4 regions of the Hydrogenophaga sp. PAMC20947 genome follow, and region 4 is predicted to be linked to each of the others. Evidence: predicted binding sites of a transcription regulator. Region 4 holds the regulator's gene; each other region holds the start of a gene.

The links. Region 4 encodes FNR, which switches genes on or off when oxygen is low (the NO sensors DNR and NnrR bind a similar motif). Its sites were predicted from a motif close to TTGATNNNNATCAA; they were not measured.
Region 1: a site for FNR is predicted at 1,428-1,441, ahead of E5678_RS00015 (DUF2249 domain-containing protein). Genes of this name have one in related genera too.
Region 2: a site for FNR is predicted at 1,820-1,833, ahead of E5678_RS05335 (DUF2189 domain-containing protein). Genes of this name have one in related genera too.
Region 3: a site for FNR is predicted at 1,905-1,918, ahead of E5678_RS21535 (hemerythrin domain-containing protein). Genes of this name have one in related genera too.

What each region holds. Positions count from the first base shown of each region.
Region 1 covers NZ_CP039252.1:150-3,812, forward strand. Annotated here, with positions in the region: partial or broken gene E5678_RS00010 (Rrf2 family transcriptional regulator) at 853-1,240, shown strand; gene E5678_RS00015 (DUF2249 domain-containing protein) at 1,451-1,708, shown strand; gene E5678_RS00020 (nucleobase:cation symporter-2 family protein) at 1,813-3,297, opposite strand; gene E5678_RS00025 (NADP-dependent malic enzyme) at 3,551-3,663, opposite strand, start outside.
Region 2 covers NZ_CP039252.1:1,182,670-1,186,332, forward strand. Annotated here, with positions in the region: gene E5678_RS05325 (ABC transporter permease) at 1-64, shown strand, start outside; gene E5678_RS05330 (dipeptide ABC transporter ATP-binding protein) at 61-1,770, shown strand; gene E5678_RS05335 (DUF2189 domain-containing protein) at 1,907-2,692, shown strand; gene E5678_RS05340 (DUF2788 domain-containing protein) at 2,728-2,949, shown strand; gene rimP (ribosome maturation factor RimP) at 3,121-3,663, shown strand, end outside.
Region 3 covers NZ_CP039252.1:4,712,512-4,716,174, forward strand. Annotated here, with positions in the region: gene E5678_RS21525 (ammonium transporter) at 1-617, opposite strand, end outside; gene E5678_RS21530 (DUF3465 domain-containing protein) at 795-1,238, opposite strand; gene E5678_RS21535 (hemerythrin domain-containing protein) at 1,360-1,869, opposite strand; gene E5678_RS21540 (DUF805 domain-containing protein) at 1,991-2,314, shown strand; gene E5678_RS21545 (hypothetical protein) at 2,520-2,801, shown strand; gene E5678_RS21550 (HDOD domain-containing protein) at 2,863-3,663, opposite strand, start outside.
Region 4 covers NZ_CP039252.1:683,803-687,465, forward strand. Annotated here, with positions in the region: gene ccoP (cytochrome-c oxidase, cbb3-type subunit III) at 1-187, shown strand, start outside; gene ccoG (cytochrome c oxidase accessory protein CcoG) at 343-1,716, shown strand; gene E5678_RS03150 (FixH family protein) at 1,751-2,038, shown strand; gene E5678_RS22560 (hypothetical protein) at 2,086-2,385, shown strand; gene fnr (fumarate/nitrate reduction transcriptional regulator Fnr) at 2,466-3,185, opposite strand; gene hemN (oxygen-independent coproporphyrinogen III oxidase) at 3,343-3,663, shown strand, end outside.

The DNA.
Region 1 (3,663 bases), 680 kb from region 4:
CCAACACCCACAGCAACAAGGCCAGCGCAGTGAGTGCGAGCGTGGCCCGCTCCACAGATGCGCGCACATTGAGCTTCAGGCCTGGGGTCGCGCTCATGGTGAAGGCAGGGATCACCCGGCCGGCGATCACGCTTTCGATCATCACGATCAGCGACAGGGCGGCGTACAAGGGGGTCAGTGGGAAGATCTCCAGGGTGCCGATCATGGCAAGGTGGAAAGCCCCGTTGGCCAGCGCAAGCAACATCAGCATCGCAGCCAGGGGCAGGTTGCGCCGGTTGCGGGCGCGCAACAGCAAGGTGGTGAGCACCGCGGCCACCAGCAGCAGCAGCAACAGATCCAGCACAGCGTAGAGCGCATACGGCCCGGTCACCGCAGCCACTCGGGCCGCGAGCCACAGAAGGGCCAGTGCACCCAGGGATGCACCACGGGGCGTGGCCAGACCGGTCCAGGCTTTCACCGCGGTCAACAGGAACCCCAGGATGACTGCGATGGCGAAGCCGAACAGCATTTCATGCGCGTGCCAGAGCAGTGTCGGCAGCGCCATCGTGAGGTTCCACTGGCCCAGGAAGAGCGCCACCCACAGCGGGATGGCCGGCAGCGCGAACGAGGCGGCCGCCAGATAGAAAGGGCGAAAACCCAGGCGCAGAACAGGCCAGCCAGGCGCCGTGGTGGCGGGCTGGACAGGTGCTATGGCGTGGCCGGCGATCGGCAAGGAAGTGCGGGACATGGTGTTGTCGGACAGGCGGCGCTCTGTGAGTCGCCGTGGTATTCGTTAATGAAGTATGTTTGATGCATGTTAAAGTTTCTACAACGCAAAAGCAATACACTGCATACATCTTTAAAGGGTTTTATATGCGTCTTGCCGAATACACCGACTACACCTTGCGTGTGCTGATGTACTGCGCGGCCCGGCCTCAGCAGCTGGTCACGATTGGCGAACTCGCGGATCACCACCGGGTCTCGAAGAACCACCTGATGAAGATCGTCAACGATCTGGCGCGGCAGGGCATTCTGGAAACCACACGGGGCCGGGGCGGTGGCCTGCGGTTGATGAAAGACGCGGGCCAGATCCGCGTGGGCGATGTGGTGCGGGCGTCTGAGACCGACTTTCGGCTCGTTGAGTGTTTTGATCCCGAAACCAACCAATGCAATGAGCCCTTCGTGCCGTTTGAAGGGCCTGTTCAGTGATGCGCTGAAGGCGTATCTCAAGGAGCTCGACGGCATGACGCTGGCTGAGCTGACCGCGCCGCTACCGTCCGGGGCCCCCTTTGGCGGTGTGCAAGCCGACGGCATGGCGCAGTCCCGGGTCGCGTCCCCGGTGAGCCGCCGCCAGGCGCCTGACGGGATCAACGTCAAACCCAAATCAAAACCCATGGTCAGAGTGACAAATCAAGACCGCTGATTTCCCAGTTCGCCCACACCGCCTCTTCATCTACCTCAAGGAAACGCCATGTCCCAACCCCATTTGCATCTTCAGCCCGAGGCCATCTATCCGTTCGACGCCCGTGGCGTGGCCAAGCGTTTTCGCCACGCCGCCATTTTTGGTGCGCTGGACTCGCTGCAACCTGGTGAAACCATGCGATTTTCGAACGACCACGACCCGTTGCCCTTGCTGGCCCAGCTCGAACAACGTTATGGCGATCGCATCGGTGTTGTCTACCAACAGCGTGAGCCCGGTGTCATCGTGATCGATTTCAGCGTGCGCTGAGCGCACAGCGCAAAACACCGGTTCTCCCAAAACCCTGAGCCCTTCCAGTGCCTCAGGCGCTGGAAGGGCTCATTCATGGGCGCGCAGGTTGGTGTGCTGTGCGCTCAGTGGGCGTCCGACTGCTTGGCCGCGTCGACCGCCGCCGAGGTATCGCCTTTGCTTCCATTGAAGAAGAGGTTGAGCAACACCGCAGCCATCGACGCCAGCAAGATGCCGGATTCGATCAAGGGATGCACGGCGTGGGGCATCCACTGTTTGAAATTGGGCGCGATCAGCGGAATCATGCCGATCCCGATGGAGATGGCCACGATGAACAGGTTGTTGCGGTTGCTCTTGAAGTCCACATTGGCCAGGATGCGGATACCGGTGGCGGCCACCATGCCAAACATCACCAGACCGGCTCCGCCCAGCACAAACGTGGGCAACGACTCCACCAGCGCGGCCATTTTGGGCAGCAGACCGAGAATGATCAGGATGATGCCGCCGGCCACGCAGACAAAACGGCTTTTGACACCAGTCACACCGACCAGGCCAACGTTTTGTGAAAAGCTGGTGTAGGGGAAGGTGTTGAAGATGCCGCCGATCAGCGTGCCCAGGCCGTCGGTGCGCAGGCCGGCTGAAAGCATCTTCTGATCAATTTTTTTACCGGTCATGTCACCGAGGGCCAGAAACATGCCAGTGGATTCGATCATCACCACGATCATCACCAGACTCATGGTGACGATGAGGATGGGGTCAAAAATGGGGGCCGCGATTTCGAACGGCAGCACCAGATCAAACCAGTTGGCCTTGCCCACTTTCTCGAAGGTCATGAGGCCGGCCGCAGTGGCGACTGCGCCACCGATGATGATGCCGAGCAAGACCGAAATATTGGCAATGAAACCTCGGGCAAATTTGGCGATCAGCAAGATGGAGGTGAGCACGATGGCGGCAATGCCGATGTGGGGCAGCTGGGCGTATTTCGGGTTGGGTACCGAACCCACGATATTCAAGCCCTTGGGCATTTCCGGCACCGCGCCACTGGCGGCGGCCTGTTTGACGGCCTCGAGCCAGGCTGCATTTTCAGGGCTGACAATGCTGGGCGCTGTCGGGCCGAAAGGGTTGCCAAAAATCCAGTTGATGCCCACCCGCATCAGGCTGATGCCGATCACCGCAATGATGGTGCCGGTGACCACCGGCGGGAAATAACGCAGCATGCGGCTGACGATGGGGGCGATCAGGATGGAGATCACGCCCGCGCCAATGATGGAGCCGAAGATCAGCCCTGCGCCCTGCACACCTGGGTTGCTGTTGGCCATGGCCACCATCGGCGCAACAGAGGCAAAGGTCACCCCCATCATCACGGGCAGCTTGATGCCGAACCACTGGGTGGCCCCCAACGACTGGATCAAGGTGACCAGACCGCAGCAAAACAGGTCGGCCGAAATCAGCATCGCCACTTGCTCAGGACTGAGCTTGAGGGCCCGCCCGACGATCAATGGGACCGCAACGGCGCCCGCATACATCACCAAAACATGCTGCAGGCCCAGGGCTGTGAGCTTGCCGGTGGGCAGACGTTCGTCTACCGGGTGAACCGCAGTGGTGGTCATGGATCTTTCCTCATTCGCCGGGCTTGGGGTGGATGGTGGGCAGGTTTTTGGATGGAACGGGCCGCACGCGGGGCCGCTTGATCAAAAAATTGTATACACATTATGTGTACCAAGTGAAGCTGAGGCATGGGGACTTACCCTGTATGCGTGGGGCCCAGTCGCGGTTTCAGAAACCTTTCAGCGGCTGATCGGGCGAAAAAAAATGGGACGCCAAAGCGTCCCATTTCTGTGGTGATCGGCCGTGGCAGGCGGATCAGAGGCATTGGCTGGCGGCGGCCAGGGCTGTCATGTTGAGCACCCGCCGCACGGTGGCCGCAGGCGTCAGGATGTAGGCGGTGCCGGCGCCGCCCATGAGGATGGGGCCCA
Region 2 (3,663 bases), 500 kb from region 4:
GCTGCTGACTTTCATGGGTGACGCGCTGCGCGATGCGCTGGATCCTCGAAAGGCCGATCAATGACGGCCACCAGGTTCCCCGCTGCGCGAGGTTCGCCACCCCCCGAGGAGGCTGGCCACACCTTGGGGCGGCCCAGCGGTGAGGTCGAGACGTCCAGCCCGCCCCAAGATGCTTTGCTGAGCGTTCGCAATCTGCGCGTGGGCTTTGGCGGGCGCGATGTGGTGCACGGTATCGATTTTCACATTGCTCCCGGTGAAAAGCTGGCGCTGGTAGGCGAGTCGGGCTCGGGAAAAACGGTGTCGGCCTTGTCGCTGTTGCGGCTGGTTCATAACGCACAAGTCAGTGGCACGGCCCGGCTGAACGGGCGCGATCTGCTCAGCTTGAGCGAACCTGAGCTGCGCGCCGTGCGCGGCGATGAGGTGGCCATCATCTTTCAGGAGCCCATGACAGCGTTGAACCCGCTCTACAGCGTGGGCAGCCAAATCGGGGAAATACTGCAGCTGAAAAAGGGATTGTCGGGCAAACAGGCATCGGCCGGCGTGGTGGAGTTGCTGGCTGCCACGGGCATTCCCGAGCCCGCCAGGCGCGCCAACGCTTTCCCGCATCAACTCAGCGGAGGCCAACGCCAGCGCGCCATGATCGCCATGGCGCTGGCCAGCGCGCCCAAGCTTTTACTGGCCGATGAACCGACAACGGCGCTGGATGTGAGCTTGCGCGGGCAAATACTGGATTTGCTGAGCGATCTGCAGCGCCAACACGGCATGGCGGTCTTGCTGATTACGCACGATCTGAATCTGGTGAGCCGGTTCGCCGATCGCGTGGCCGTGATGGAGCAAGGGCGCCTTGTGGAGCAAGGCAACGTGCGCGCGGTGTTTGAAGCGCCGACCCATGCCTACACACAGCGGCTGTTGGCCAGCCGCCCGCAACGCGATGTCGTCGAGACGCCCGTGGTCCAAGGCGAGAGGCCTGCGTTGCGCACGCAAGGGTTGCAGGTGAGCTATCCAGTGCCGCTGCCGGGTCTTCGTGGGTGGTTCAAGAAGGGCGCGTTTGTTGCGGTCAAGGGCGCGAACCTGGCCATTGCTCAAGGTCGAACGCTGGGGGTAGTCGGCGAATCGGGATCGGGCAAATCCACGTTGGCGTTGGCGGCCTTGGGCTTGCTGCCCTTTGAGGGTGAACTGCAGGTGGATGGGACCGACTGGAGGCAAGCCGAGAAACAGGGAAGAAGCAAATCGTTGCGCCAGCGCATACAGGTGGTGTTTCAGGATCCGTTTTCTTCGCTCTCACCCCGCATGACTGTCGAGCAAATCGTTGGAGAAGGGCTCACAGTGCATGCCCCTGAACTGTCGGCTGCCGAGCGGCGCGAGCGGGTGGAGCAGATGCTGGCTGAGGTGGGGTTGGTGACCGACCCGACGCAAGCCGGCGACTGGCTGCAACGCTACCCGCATGAATTTTCAGGTGGCCAGCGGCAGCGCTTGGCCATTGCACGGGCGCTGATCGTTGAGCCGAAGTTGCTGGTGCTGGACGAACCAACCAGCGCGCTGGATGTCACCGTGCAGCAGCAGGTGTTGCGCTTGTTGCAGCGGCTGCAGCGCGAACGGGGCCTCAGCTATTTGCTCATTACCCACGATATGGATGTGATTCGTGCCATGGCTCATGAGGTGGCCGTTATGAAAGAGGGCGACATCGTGGAATATGGCGCCTGCCTGAGCGTACTGGCCCGGCCGAAGCACAGCTACACCCAGGCCTTGGTGCGAGCCACCGACCCGTGAACATGCCCAAGCACTTGAGGTCTACCCGCCTGGGTTGACAATACCCAGATTGATCTTTGTCAAGACCGCCTGAGTGGTCACCGTCTATAACCGTGCACTTGGCGCCGCACCTTGTGTGTTTGCCGCGAGCTTTTTCATGTCCCATCCATCTGCTTCCCCAGCCCCTACGTCGCACGCCCAGCTGCGCAGCATTGACCTGCACTCGCCTTGGCGATGGCTGGCGTTGGGCTGGTCCGATCTGAGGCGCAACCCGGTGCCAGGCCTGTTGCATGGCTTCCTCCTGACAGGATTTGGCGCTTTGTTGCTGTGGGCCGCGCGTGATCAGTTCTGGTTGCTGGCCGGTGCTTTCTCCGGCTTTCTCATTGTTGCGCCTGTTCTTGCAACTGGCCTCTATCACGTCAGCAAGGCTTGCCAAGGCGGGCGCAGTGCTGGTGTGGGGGAAGTGGTGATGTTGTGGCGATCGGGTGACCGGCGCCTGGTGACCTTTGGCTTGTTGCTGGCACTGGCCGGCACAGGCTGGGTGCTGACCTCTGCGGGCCTGATCACCTTGTGGTCACCCGTTGCGATTCAGAAACCCGCGGATTTTCTGCGCCAGGTGGTTTTGGTGCGCGAAGTGGGTTTGTTCGAAGTGTGGCTGTTGTTGGGTGCCTTGCTGGCGGCGCCTGTGTTCGCATCGACCGTGGTGGCGCTGCCGATGCTGGTAGACACCTCGGTCCCCGTCAGCATGGCGGTGCTGGCCAGTTGGCGTGCCGTGGCTGAACATCCTGGGCCTATGGCTCTCTGGGCTGTGCTGATCGCGGTTCTGGTGGGCCTGGGCATGTTGACGGCTCTGCTGGGCCTGATCGTTCTGATTCCCATCATCGCCCACGCCAGTTGGCATGCCTATTGCGACCTCACCGGGCGGATCGGAGTGGCAACATGACATATTCCCGCCAGACGGCCACCCGCTGACCTTGTATGGAAGTTACCCTTTTCGGCTTCACCGAGGGCCAAATTGCTCAGTTTGGATTGACCTTCGGCGTCGGCGCATTCATCTTGTACATGTTGTTCATCGTTTTGAACCTTGCACTGGAGGCCAAAGCAGGGAAGTTCGGGACCTTCATTCTCTTTTTGGTACTCTCCTTGGGCATGCTGGGTTTTGTGGCAAAAAACGTGATTCAGTGGGTATTGGGAATTTAGCGTTTACTCTGGCCCGGATATTGCAAATAGAGGGCAATCCGGTCTATAATGCTAGCTTCACGACCAAATGGGCGGGTTACTACCGGCCCATTTTTTTTGGCTGAACGCTTTTTCGTTTTTGACATTGATCGGGTGCCCAGGGCGCCTCCACCAGGACAATCACCACACACAATGGGCTGGCAAGAAACCGTTACGCAAACCGTCACAGGGCTGGGTCTTGACCTGGTCGATCTGGAGCGATCCGCTGGCGGCTTGCTCCGTGTGACCATTGATCTGCCCTGGGTGCCGCCTCAGGAGGGGCAGCCTGCACCCTTGCCTCAATTTGTGACGGTGGAAGACTGCGAGAAAGTTACTCGGCAGCTGCATTATTTGTTGGAGGTTGAGGGCCTGGAGTACCGGCGTCTGGAAGTCGGGTCTCCTGGTATTGATCGTCCATTGCGGCATGAGGTGGACTACATCCGCTTTGAGGGTCAGATGATCGATCTGACGCTCAAAGCGCCTATTGGTGTCACCGATTCGGCTGTGGCAGCCAGTCGCAAGAAGTTTCGCGGCACGCTGGAGCGGGCCGAAGATGGGGTGTCTTGGCAAATCGTCTGGAGCGATGAGCCTGAGCGCAAGCCGGGGCAGCGGGTGAGCAAAAAGCGTTTGCCCCTGCCGATGCAGGCGTTGAATTTTGAGCTGTCGGATGTGCAGCAGGCGCGTTTGGCGCCGATT
Region 3 (3,663 bases), 820 kb from region 4:
GCGCCCAGCGCCAGAAAAGGAATGCTCGAAGGCGGGTGGGCCGACATGCCGCCGTCTTTGCGGTAGCGGTTGGAGCGTGCGCCCAGCAAGATCACGGCGGGCAGGGCGATCCAGCCACCCACGGCATGCACGACCACCGAGCCGGCGAAATCGTGGAAGCTGGCGCCCGTGGTGGCCTCGATCCAGGCCTGTATGCCGAAGTGGCCGTTCCAGGCGATGCCTTCAAAGAAGGGATACACAAGGCCCACGATCACGGCGGTGGCGATCAGTTGGGGCCAGAATTTGGCGCGTTCGGCGATGCCGCCCGAGATGATGGCGGGAATGGCGGCGGCGAAGGTGAGCAAGAAGAAAAACTTCACCAGCTCGTAGCCGTTTTTCTCAGCCAGCTGCTCGGCGCCAACAAAAAAGTGGGTGCCGTAGGCCACGCCGTAGCCCACCAGAAAGTAGACGATGGTCGAGACCGAGAAGTCCACCAGGATCTTGATCAGGGCGTTGACCTGGTTTTTCTTGCGAACCGTGCCCAGTTCCAGAAAGGCAAAGCCGGCGTGCATGGCCAGCACCATGATGCCGCCCAACAGAATGAAGAGAGCGTTTGCGCCCTGTTGTAGTGCGTCCATAAGAAGTCTCCGTGCGGAATGATCTATTTTGGTGTGAAAAAAGCGCCAAAACAGGGTCTGAGTGACGCATTGCACCAGAAGCAAGCAAAAAACGCACCAGCTTGGAGGGTTGCGCTGCCTGATGGTGCAAAGCCGGGTCCAGGGCAGACGCCTGGGCAACGCGGTTCAACGACGGGCTTATTCGTAGGTCTGGCCGTTGTGCTTCAGCCAGCCCCCTTCGTGGCGGCCGGCCGGGTCGTGGTGGGTCCAGTGGATGACACCACCTTGGGCGTTCCACTCGTAGACGCCGTTGAAGGACACGGTGTCACCGGTGTTGAGCTGATTCAGGCGCGGCGCGAGATCGATGTTGTGGGCCACGAGCAGGGTCGCACCGCCGGGCAGCTCGATCAGAAAGCGCTGGTGCCGGCTGCCTTTGTAGTCGTCTTTCAGCAGTTTGAACACCGTGCCCTGGCCGACCACCTGCACGCCACTGCGTTTCTCGGCGATGGCGTTGTGAAGGACGCTCTGGCGGGCGCTGCTGCTGGCAGCGGGTGGTGTTTCTGGAGGGGGCGCGAAACGCTGACCCAGCCCGAAGTACACCGCGGCCGCAACAGCAATGGTTACAAATAGTTTTTTGTTCACCGCCTGTTTATACGGTCGAACGGCCCTTGCTGGCGGGGTGCATGCACAAAAACAACCACCCCGCGCTGGGGTGGTTTACAGCATGGCGCTGGCGTGGTTGGCCTGATGGGCGTGGCTGGTGTCAGCTGCAGCTGACGCTGCCGCAGCCCGACATGGAAGCGGGGCGCACCTTGGCCGGATCGGCCAGGGTTTCGGTACGCGAATCGAAACCCACGTTTTTCAGGTGCTGGGCCAGACCGGCGTCCATGCTGGCGGCGTGTTGTGGAAACCACTCCACCAGGGCCTCGGCCAGGCGGGTGATGATTTCCGGGTCGTCGTTCTGAAAATGGGGGATCACCGCGCGCATGGTCTCCAGAATGGTGGCGTGGTGCGATGCGTGGCAGTTGTCGGGCTCGAAGCCTGTGGCCAGCATCCAGCGCTCTTCCTGGGCAAAGTGGTCGATCGTGTGTTCGAGGAACTCTTGATACAGCGGCAGTTGCTGGTCTTGCGGCGTGGCCAGCAGCTGGTTGAGCTGGATCGTGAACTCTTCGTGGGTGTCGTCCATGCGGGCGTCACCGGTCTCAAGCTTTGGGTTCCAGACGAGCCCGTCGCTCAGGTTGGCCTTCGTTGGGGAGGTGGGTGCGTGTTCCATGGGCGTCAACTGTAGCGTGAAGTGGGGGCGTGGCTTTGATCGGGGTCAAGGTGCTGCGCCGCATGCCGTGTCACATACCGTGGCCTATGATTCGTCGTTTTTTCAAATTAAGGGAGTGGTGATGACTTTTGTGGACGCGATCAAGAGCGGTTTTTCCAACTACGTGGGTTTCTCAGGTCGGGCGGCTCGGTCGGAGTACTGGTACTGGCTGCTGTTTGTGGTGCTGGCATCGATCGGTTTGTCGATCGTGAGTGAGCAACTGAGTGGCATCTTTTCTCTGGCGGTGCTGTTGCCCGGCATTGCAGTCGGTACCCGCCGCCTGCACGACGTGGGTCGAAGCGGGTGGTGGCAATTGCTGAGCCTGACCGGTATCGGCATCTTGGTGCTGATTTACTGGGCCGTGCAACCCAGCGAAGGCCAAAACGACTTCGGCGCAGCGCCCTGAGACGCTGCGCCGTTGAACCCTTGCGACACCGCCAACGGCGGCTCATGGGGTTTCCCGCTTCCCGGCGCACGCTGCGATCAGGGTGAGCGCCGCAGCCTCCGGTCTATCATGCCGTTGCAGGCTTGGAACCGCTCCGGCGCTTGATGCACAGGGGGCGGGGCGCAAGGGTTTCGAGAACCCGCACAACAACGGAACGAGAGAGCACATGAAGCAACAAATCAAGCGGCTGTCACCGCATCAAAACGGCAAGGTGTTTGGCGTCATCTGCGCGTTGGGCTCACTGCTCTTCGTCATCCCGATGTCGATTGCCTTCAGCGCCATGCCCATGGGGCAGAGCAATGGAATGCCCACATGGCTGCTGCTGTTCTTTCCCGTCATCTACCTGGTGATGGGTTACCTCAGCGTGGCCATTGGCTGCCTGGTCTACAACGTTGCGTTTTCGTTCCTCGGGGGTATCGAATACGAAACCATAGAGGTCGACGAATAGGCGGGTTGGACCAGGGCCCGTTCAGGGCCTGGGGCGTGCTCAGGACCTGTCCAGGCATTTTTCAGGCCGTTTTGGCCGCTCCGCCCATCATTTGCGCCAGGGCTTCCTGCACTTCGGCCGAAGCCAAGGCGGCGGGCAGCTGGCGCAGCATCGGGTTGCGCAGGTGTTGATTGAGGTAGAAGGTGTCGGGGCCCACATCCAGGAAGGGGTCGTAGCCCTGGAGCGTGGTCATTTGGCCTGTGGCCAGCCGCTCGCCGAGGCGGGCACACAGGTAACACAGGGCCAGGCGGGGTGATTCGGCCGTGGGCTCTGCGCTGGGCGGCGTGACCAGCACGCGGTCAATGGCGCGCACGTGGTTTACCAGCGCTTCCGGCAAACCCCAGGCCTGCATCAGCAGGCTGCCCACCTCGCCTGCGCTCAGGCTCATGGCGACTTGTTCGCGTTGGGCGCGCTCCAGTCGGCCGAGCTCCAGCCAGTCGTTCAGGGCCTTGGGCGGCAGCAGCGATGCGGCCGACAGGTGACCCACAAAGCCCAGCACTACCTGGGTCGACAGGGCGCCTTGATCGGGCAGGTTGAGCGCTTTGCTCAGGCGCACACACAGCTCACTGGCAATGGCGCTGGCGCGCCAGATGCCCTCAAACGCGCGCTGCGAAGTGGCCAGACGGGGCTTGAAGGCCTCGGCCAGCATGTATTGCACACAGATGTTGCGCACCGTGTTCATGCCCAGGAACGTGACGGAATGGCCAATGCCGGTCACGGGCTTGTGCAGCCCATAGAAAGGTGCGTTGACGGTGGACAGCACCTTGGCGGCGATGATGGGCTCGCCCATCACCAGCTCGCTCAACTCGGCCGAGCCGGCGCG
Region 4 (3,663 bases):
TGGTGCCCCCAACCTGAGCGATGGTGTCTGGTTGCATGGCTGGGGGGAAGAGGCCATTATTTCGGCGGTCAACAAAGGCTTCACCAATGCCATGCCTGCACAGGCGGCCTTGTTGAATGAAGAGCAGATCAATGTCCTGGCGTCCTACGTCTGGGGCATGTCCAACAAGTCTGTCGCTGCCAACTGAGCGTTTTCTTGACGAGGCCTTTCGGGGCCTCGTGGTATTTTTAAGTCAGGGATTTTGTGAGCTCTACTACGCCAGACGCTGCTTCCAGCCCTCTTGCGCCGGTCAGCAACACCCCCAGCGACACGCCAAAGGGCATTCCGCCCGATGACGAAGTGATGGTGTCGTTGTATGCGTCAAGCAAGAAAATTTATCCGCGATCGGTCAAAGGCCTGTTTTCGAACTGGCGTTGGGCAACGGTCTGGCTGACGCAGATTGTTTTTTACGGTTTGCCCTGGCTGCAGTGGAATGGTCGCCAGGCCGTCTTGTTTGACTTGGAAGCGCGCCGATTTTTCATCGGTGGCTTGGTGCTTTACCCGCAGGACTTCATTTACCTGACGGGTCTTCTGGTGATCTCTGCACTGGCGCTGTTTTTGTTTACGGCGGTGGCCGGGCGCTTGTGGTGCGGCTACGCCTGCCCCCAGACCGTTTACACCGAGATTTTTCTCTGGATAGAGAAAAAGGTTGAAGGCGATCGTTCGGCGCGCTTGCGGCTGGACAAGGCCGCATTCTCGGGTGAAAAGCTCGGCAAGAAGTGGCTTAAACACGCTTTGTGGATCTCGTTTGCCTTGTGGACAGGGTTTACCTTTGTTGGGTATTTCACCCCCATTCAGGAGCTCGCGGCGTTGTCTCTTGCGGCGTCGCTGGGCCCTTGGCAAATCTTCTGGGTGTTTTTCTACGGCTTTGCGACCTATGGCAACGCGGGTTTCATGCGCGAGCAGGTCTGCAAGTACATGTGCCCCTATGCGCGCTTCCAAAGTGCGATGTTCGACAAAGACACCATGATCGTCACCTACGACGAGGCGCGTGGAGAGCCCCGTGGGCCGCGGTCCAAGAAGGCCGACCCCAAAGCGCTCAACCTCGGCTCTTGCGTCGATTGCACTTTGTGCGTTCAGGTCTGCCCCACGGGTATCGACATTCGCAATGGCCTGCAATACGAGTGCATCGGCTGCGGCGCCTGCATTGACGTGTGTGACGAGGTGATGGAGAAGGTGGGTTATGCCAAGGGGCTGATCAAATACTCCACACAGAACGGCATGGCCAATGGGTGGTCTACCGCCCAAATGATCAAACGCGGCCTGCGCCCTCGGGTGTTGGTCTACACAGCTATCCTGATGGCGATCACCGCAGCCGTGATGGTGAGCCTGTATTTGCGCACGCCATTGAAAGTCGACGTGATCAGGGATCGCGGTGCGCTGGCACGCATGGTGGATCAAGGGCGCATTGAAAACGTGTTCCGCCTGCAGGTCATGAATGCCACGGAGTCGCCTCAGACCTATGTGATCACGGTTTCTGGTTTGGACGGCGTAACGATTGCGTCCGAGTCCGAAATCACAGTGTTGCCCACCGAGGTTCGATCCGCCGTGCTGCGGGTTCAGATTCCACCGAACTCGGCAAAAACGGGGTCGCACACCATCCATTTTGATGTCCGCTCTACCGGCAAGGATGTGTCTCAAGTCTCCGAAAAGGCGGCCTTCCTTGTGCCCCGTTGAAATGCAACCTATGTCCTATGTCCAGGAGAACCCCATGACCTCGAACTCAACCGATCCTGTGCCTCCCGTTGCTTGGTGGAGTGTTCCCCACATGTGGATGGTGGTGGGTGGCCCGGTGGTGGTTGTGATCGCAGCCATTGCAACGGCTGTGATTGCGGTGAAGTACCAAGATCCGGTCCTGAACAAGAACGACTATGAACGCGACCTGAAAGCGGCCCATGCCCTTGAGGGCAAAGCGCGCGAGGCGGCTTTGTTCAACATGATGCCCGCTGGCCAGGCGCGCAATCACGCCACCACCCAGGTCGCACCGCCCGCAAATTGAATACGCTGCACAGACATTGCTCTGACAGCAATACAGGAGAGTGACCCATGAAGGCAAAGCGTTGGATGTGGATCATGTGGCCCGCTTTTTTGATGGCCGCGGTGTTGGAGATGTTGGTCTTTGCCTTTGTGGATCCCAGCGAGATGCATTGGCAAGGACAAAGCCTCAGCCTTTCGCGTGAAGCCATCTACACAGGGGCATTTTTCATCTTTTGGATGGCTACGATGCTCTCCAGCGCCTTGACAACTTTGTTGGCGATGTCGCCGTTTGAGGTCAACCGTTGCCCGGTCCCTGAGCAGGATCGCCCGCGTGAATGTGCGAAGAATGCTACCTGTGATCGAGCTTGATCTTCTCGATAAAAAAATGCCCCCTGCGGGAAATTCTGCAGGGGGCTTTTCTTTTTGGCGGAGCGGTTCGATTCGGTGCTTTATCCGCAGGTCTGCGGATTCACAATGCGCCGCAATCCGTCGGTGTCCTTGATGTGAACGTAGCGCTGCTTGACCTCAATGATGCCATCTTCAACAAACTTCGAAAAGGTTCGGCTCACGGTTTCCAGCTTCATGCCCAGATAGCTGCCGATCTCCTCGCGTGTCATGCGCAGGATCAGTTCGGACTGTGAGAACCCGCGCGCGTGCAAGCGCTGCACCAAATTGAGCAGGAAGGCTGCGAGCCGCTCTTCCGCACGCATGCTGCCCAGCAGCAGCATCACGCCATGGTCGCGCACAATCTCGCGGCTCATGATTTTGTGCATGTGATGCTGCAGGGTGGTGAATTCGCGCGAGAGCTCTTCGATCTGGTCAAAAGGCATCACGCAAACTTCAGCGTCTTCCAGGGCAACCGCGTCGCAGGAATGAAGGTCGTTCACGATGCCGTCCAGCCCGAGAATTTCCCCCGTCATCTGAAAACCCGTCACCTGGTCGCGCCCATCCGCCGTGGTCACACAAGTCTTGAAAAAGCCAGAACGCACGGCGTACAGGGATGTGAATTTTTCACCCGTGCTGAACAAGGCCGTGCCGCGCTTGATGCGGCGGCGAGAAGAGATGACGTTGTCCATCTTGTCCATCTCCTCTGGATTCAGGCCCATAGGCAGGCACAGCTCACGGAGATTGCAGTTTGAGCAGGCGACTTTGATGCTTTGAACGTCCATATTTTTCCCCGGGTAATCACTGGGGACTTTACAGCACCGCCAGTGCATCAGGCCATAAACGCCGGGAAACACTGGATTTCTCTTGCGGGCAGCTTTTCGGGGCATACCTAGGCTTGACAAAGATCAAAGGGCGCCCTGGCGTCTTGGGGCACATTCAATGCTCAGTATTGGAGAAAAGTCAGTGAGCCACACGATCCCCGACGAACTGCTAAAGCGGTTCGATATCCCAGGTCCCCGTTACACCTCTTACCCCACAGCCGACCGCTTTATAGAGGCTTTTGGTGAGGCGGATTACATCCAGGCGCTGGAACAACGCCGGGCAGGTTCCATGGCGTTGCCCTTGAGCCTGTATGTGCACATTCCGTTCTGCGAGTCGGTCTGTTATTACTGCGCCTGCAACAAGGTCATCACCAAACACCACGAGCGCGCGGCCGAGTACCTTCGCTACCTGTCCCGAGAGGTGGAGCTGCAGGTTGAG